2 regions of the Vibrio sinaloensis genome follow, and region 2 is predicted to be linked to the other one. Evidence: predicted binding sites of a transcription regulator. Region 2 holds the regulator's gene; the other holds the start of a gene.
The links. The regulator CRP, encoded in region 2, controls carbon source genes, mostly activating them, when cyclic AMP is high. The targets are predictions, from matches to a motif close to TGTGANNNNNNTCACA.

Region 1 (3,172 bases), 1.1 Mb from region 2:
ATAGTCAGCTATACAAGGGCTTTTTCTCTCCCGCCGACAAAGCGGCCATGAACATCATTCGCGATACTGATCCAAACAATCTCGCCGCCCTGGATATCACCTTCAACGATGAGCGGATTGCACCGCTCCTGTTTAGATACCGAGCGCGCAACTTTCCGTGGACACTGGATGAATCGGAGCAACAACGCTGGGCGAACCACTGCCGTGACTACTTCGAAAGTCGTATTGAAGAGTACATGTTAAATTTGGAAAACTTAGTTCACGAACATGAGAGTGACGCTGGAAAGATGGCTATTTTAAAATCCATCTACCAATATGTGCAAAAGCGAGTATCCTAAACTGTCTTAAGTCCTGCACCCTACAAAGTGTCCACCCTGCCACAAACGAATAATAACTCGGCGGTTGGAAGTGAGTTATACCATTAAGCCTCGATAAAGAGTTGAGGCATAAGCCCTTGACGCGTTTAAGGGCGAGAAGTTGGACGACGATAGATTATGCTAAAAACCGTGCTTCAGTACCTCGTATCGATGGCACTGATTCTGTTATGCCTTATCGCTGGCATCAATATTCAACAATTAATCAATACCTCTATTCCTGGCAGCATTATCGGCATGCTGATTCTGTTTAGCTTGATGGCTAGCGGCTTAGTGCGTTCAGACTGGGTGCGCCCGAGCGCGTCCCTGTTTATCCGCTATATGGTGCTACTGTTTGTTCCTATCAGTGTCGGATTAATGGAACATTTTGACATGCTGCTGGCCAATGCTTGGCCTATTCTCATGAGCGCGGTGGGAGGGACGTTAATTGTGCTGGTTCTACTTGGCCTAATGTTGGATCGCACGTTGAAAGGGGGACAAAAGTAATGTGGATTTTTGTCACTATCGCGGTGTTTTTCGCAGCACGCTGGCTGTGCCAACAGTTCAAAAGCCCGTTCATGAACCCTCTGCTAATTAGTCTGGCGGTAATTATACCGTTACTCACCTATTTGAAAGTCCCGTTCGAGCGCTACTATGCCGAGAATGATTGGCTTAACTATCTGCTGCAACCTGCTGTGGTGGCGCTGGCTTACCCTCTTTATGAACAGCTGCCACAAATCCGTGCCAACTGGCGAATCATTATGCTCGCCTGTGGTGTCGGCAGCATCATGTCGATGCTCAGCGCCAGTTTAATCGCTGTCTATATGCAGGCCGATATGGCGCTGATCGCCAGCTTACTTGGTAAGTCGGTGACCACCCCCATTGCGATGGAAGTCTCAAGTCATTTGGGCGGTGAGCCCGCAATTGCAGCGATTTTGGTACTCATTGTGGGTCTTTTCGGTGCGATTATGGCTTACCCTATCTATAATCTGTTGAATATTACTCACCCCATCGCTCGGGGGCTGACGATGGGAACCGTATCTCACGCACTGGGCACGGCAACATGCGCGGAAAAGAATGCCCAAGACGCGGCGTTTAGCTCACTAGCACTGGTAGTATGTGGTGTGATTACTTCTATTTTAGCGCCCTCTTTCTTCGCCATTGCAGTTTGGCTCTCTCATTGAGCCTCGACCGAGAGTTGCGACTGCAATCGTTATCATGTGTGAGCTCACTCTAATTATGTAACACTAATATTAGTTACACCAAACTATGTGATATAGATCGCTTCTTTAATTTCTCCTTTACATAAAATGAAATACCAGTATCGGAGTTTAAAGCGGACAAAAACGATTAAACTCAAGATATCAACGTATTGATTAAAGGATTCACTATGAGAAGCCGAATTGAGCAGGCGCTAGCCGATGTGCCGAAAAATGTCGCTGACTTTTTATCCCCTATCGTACTCGCTGACGATTTTGACGCGACCCTATCTCCAGAGCAATTCGAGCAATTACTTGCGATTTCAGGATTGAAAGACGACGAGCTGCGCGTGGCATTGTTGCCGTTTGCTGCTGCATACTCCTACGCTCCTCTATCAAATTTCTATGTTGGCGCCATTGTGCGCGGACTGTCGGGACGACTTTACTTTGGCGCCAATGTGGAGTTTTCGGGCGTTCAGTTGGGCCAAACTGTCCACGCTGAGCAGTCGGCGATCAGCCACGCTTGGATGAAAGGCGAACAAGGTGTGGCAGATATTACTATTAACTTCAGTCCTTGCGGTCACTGCCGACAATTTATGAATGAGCTGTCAACGGCAGACAAGTTGGAAATCCAATTACCTCAGCGTGACAGCAAGCAGTTGCAAGAGTATCTTCCTGAATCGTTTGGTCCGGCGGATCTCGGTATCAAGTCAGGACTCATGGTTAATGTGGATCACGGTAAAACCAGTGATGACCAAGACCCGTTAGTTCAACTTGCGATTGCTGCCTTAAACCGCAGCCATGCGCCTTACACCCACAATCTCAGTGGTGTGGCGTTGAAAATGGCCAATGGCAAGGTGTATCAAGGTGCGTATGCTGAAAATGCCGCCTTCAACCCAAGCTTACCGCCATTACAAGTTGCTCTGATCCAGTTGCTACTCGATAGACAGCAACTCAGCGACATCGAATCAGCAGCATTGGTTGAGGTTAGCGAGGGTACCATTAGTCACCTCGCCAACACACAATCGACCCTGGAAGCGATCAACCCTGACATTCCGATGTCCTACCTAGAGATCTAATCGACACCCAGCAAAAAGGCGCAAATATGCGCCTTTTTCTTTATCGAGAATTTATATTCTAGAGGCTATGCTGCAAAAAACGGCTTGGCGTCTACTTCAAACTGAGTCGGAGCGATGCCTTTGCTGATACTAACAGCGGCATTTTTTAAGTCGACAAACGCCACATCAATAAAGCGACGAAACTTGCGTGAGTAGAAGCACTTCACTTGAGGTTTAAGCGGATCCTTGCCGTTCGATGTCCAAACAATGCCCACCCTGCCATCGCTTAACTCCACCAGAGCACCCACCGGAAAAATGCCGATGCAGTTAATAAACTTGTATACCAATGCTTTGTCGAGATGGTTGGGAGTTAAGCTGAGTAAAATTTTAAACGCTTCTGCAGAGCTCATTCCTTGCTTGTAGCAGCGGTCAGCCGTTAGCGCATCATAGATATCGACAATACAGCTCATGCGGCCATGCAGTGGAATTTGATCTGCTTTGAGACCGTTTGGATAGCCGGTTCCATCCAGCTTTTCGTGATGCATTAAGCACACATCCCGAC
Region 2 (3,172 bases):
AACAAGTTCTAAGCATTTAGCGCATGACATACAGTGACTCGCTGAAAAAGCGTGTTATAGTGGTCAGCGTTAACAGGAAAGTTATTTACAGACAAGGTTTGTCATGTCAGCAAAACACCCTATTATCGCGGTGACCGGTTCATCTGGCGCCGGTACCACCACCACTTCAGAAGCGTTTCGTAAGATGTTCAATATGATGAACATCAAACCCGCTTGGGTTGAAGGGGACAGCTTCCACCGTTTCACCCGCCCAGAGATGGACGTCGAGATTCGCAAGGCTCGTGAGCAAGGCCGCCATATCAGCTATTTTGGCCCGCAAGCCAACGACTTTGCTGCACTGGCCGAGTTCTTTCGTAAGTTTGGCCAAGAAGGGGTTGGACAAGTACGTCGTTACTTGCATACCTTCGATGAAGCGGTGCCATATAATCAAATGCCGGGAACGTTCACCCCATGGCAAGACTTGCCGGAAAACTCGGATGTGTTGTTTTACGAGGGCTTGCACGGCGGTGTAGTCGATGGCGATGTCAATGTGGCGCAGCATGTAGACTTCCTGATTGGCATGGTGCCTATCGTCAACCTAGAGTGGATTCAAAAATTTGTGCGAGATACCCGAGACCGCGGCCACTCACGTGAGGCAGTGATGGACTCGATTGTCCGCTCGATGGACGATTACCTCAACTACATTACCCCGCAGTTTTCGCGCACGCATATTAACTTTCAACGTGTCCCGACCGTCGATACTTCTAACCCGCTTAACGCCAAAGGCATCCCCAGCTTAGACGAGAGCTTTGTGGTGATTCGCCTGCGCGGGATTAAGAACGTCGACTACCCCTATTTACTGGCCATGATTGACGGCTCGTTTATGTCACGCCACAACACCCTAGTGGTACCGGGCGGAAAAATGAGTTTCGCGATGGAATTAATTGTTAGACCTTTACTGCAACAATTGATTGAAACTGGAAAAATTGGTTAAGGCTCACAGCCAAAACACGATTACTTTTCATACCGTGATCATGTGCACATTTTTGCTTAGTAAAACCCTAGTCGGACCCGATTAAAATCAAGAAATCGTTTTCGAAAAAGGATACTATTTGATACCGAAACACAAGTTGGCTTGCAGCATTGATAAAGTGCTCTTATCCTAGTAAGTCTTGATTTAAGGCTTGCGACAACATGGAAAGCAGCAAGCGTACCCTGCAGAGGAAGTGAGATATTATGGTTCTAGGTAAACCTCAAACCGACCCTACATTAGAGTGGTTCCTTTCACATTGTCATATTCATAAGTACCCATCAAAAAGCACGCTAATTCACGCGGGCGAGAAAGCCGAAACTTTGTACTACATCGTTAAAGGTTCTGTAGCGGTTCTTATCAAAGACGAAGAAGGTAAGGAAATGATCCTTTCTTACCTAAACCAAGGCGACTTTATCGGTGAACTTGGCCTATTCGAAGAAGATCAAGAACGTACCGCTTGGGTTCGTGCAAAATCTCCTTGTGAAGTAGCGGAAATCTCATTCAAGAAGTTCCGTCAGCTGATCCAAGTTAACCCAGATATCCTAATGCGCCTATCAGCTCAAATGGCAAGTCGTCTACAAGTGACCAGCCAAAAAGTGGGCGACCTTGCCTTCCTTGACGTGACAGGCCGTATCGCGCAAACGCTACTTAACCTAGCGAAGCAACCAGATGCAATGACCCACCCAGACGGCATGCAAATCAAGATCACCCGTCAAGAAATCGGTCAAATCGTTGGCTGTTCTCGTGAAACCGTTGGTCGTATCTTGAAGATGCTTGAAGAGCAAAACCTGATCTCTGCTCACGGTAAGACTATCGTGGTTTACGGTACGCGTTAACTGTCAGTGACGAGTGTTTAGTACCTAGTTCCTAGAGTAAAAAACACGACGAAATATGATTTTAAGCCACCCAATGCAAGTTGGGTGGCTTTTGTTTTTTGAGCGGATGTCATTCCAGAAGTGAGGAACGAGCTATCTGGAATCTATACTTTGTGCAGCCAATCAATAGATTCTGAATCACGCTCGTGCCTCGCTGTTCAGAATGACATTTTCAACGACTGCTCACCAACAGTAGAATCGCTACCCGTTAGTACTCTCAAAAATCTTATCCGCTGAAGCGGCGACAAATCCTGGATACAGTTCACCGTTACTCATTGGGTAACGCTTGGCGAACTCATAGAAGCCACCAGGGATGATTTCACTGCCTTCAGTAAACTGAACGGCAACTTTGTCAGCCATAGTAGAAGACTGCTCGAGTAATACCTCAGGTGAGCCTTTCACTTCGCCACCAAACTCATTGATGGTAAAGCCCGCCTGACGCAGGTGGTCATTGACCCCTTTCACTTCATCAAATGCGTTAAGTTGGTTAACACTGACGGTAAAGTGGTTAGCTCCATAGCCATGGGCGGCTAACCAGGCAGCGTATTCACTCTCTTTCGCTAGGGTTTGGTAATCATCAAAGCTCAACTGCCACAAACGACCGCCATACAAGAACTCATGACCTTTTAGCTTATCGGCGTCTACTTGCTCAACTAGCTTGGCAACGATAGCTTGTAGCTCACTCGAGCACTCATCCACTTTCAGTTCACTGATGAAGACTTTTGGCTGTTTTGGATCTGGGTGCTCAAAGTGCTTAGCCACCAACTTCTTACTTTCAAACACGTAATCACCACATGGCTTGTAACCCGCATCAAGGAAAGGCTGAGCTAAGGTTGCGATGCCAAGCGGCGCAACATTAAATGTGCGCAGGGCAATGTGGTCATTGATCAGTGCTTCATCCTCTTGCAGCAGTTGATGCACTTTTTCAGCAGAGGGACACAAGCGTTGAATATAGTCACTCCATAACGACTGGAATAAAACATCTGGCGACATACCGCCTCCTTGTTAGGGTTGTTTACTTAGTTATTGGTTTTATAAAAGAGGCCACCGGACTGACATGTCCAGAAAAGTCAATCCGATAGCCTTCAGCCGATGACGTTGCTATGCCCGCGGCCGGGCAAAAGCGAACCTATTCGATTTATAGCTCTACACCAGGGCTCAAGCTGGCAGGAAGCACAGTGGCTTCGCCCTCCATTGAGGCCATTGGATAAGCACAGTAATCAGCGGCGTAAAACGCACTTGGGCGCAAGTTGCCTGATGCCCCAGGGCCACCAAATGGCGCATC

Region 1: the regulator CRP is predicted to act here: its motif matches at 1,575-1,590, upstream of cdd (cytidine deaminase).

What each region holds. Positions count from the first base shown of each region.
Region 1 covers NZ_CP096199.1:1,642,148-1,645,319, forward strand. The annotation lists gene sbcB (exodeoxyribonuclease I) at 1-338, shown strand, start outside; gene MTO69_RS07425 (CidA/LrgA family protein) at 495-860, shown strand; gene MTO69_RS07430 (CidB/LrgB family autolysis modulator) at 860-1,537, shown strand; gene cdd (cytidine deaminase) at 1,744-2,631, shown strand; gene MTO69_RS07440 (HD-GYP domain-containing protein) at 2,697-3,172, opposite strand, start outside.
Region 2 covers NZ_CP096199.1:2,716,421-2,719,592, forward strand. The annotation lists gene MTO69_RS12405 (YheU family protein) at 1-12, shown strand, start outside; gene MTO69_RS12410 (phosphoribulokinase) at 104-973, shown strand; gene crp (cAMP-activated global transcriptional regulator CRP) at 1,216-1,848, shown strand; gene MTO69_RS12420 (DUF1338 domain-containing protein) at 2,089-2,880, opposite strand; gene astD (succinylglutamate-semialdehyde dehydrogenase) at 3,026-3,172, opposite strand, start outside.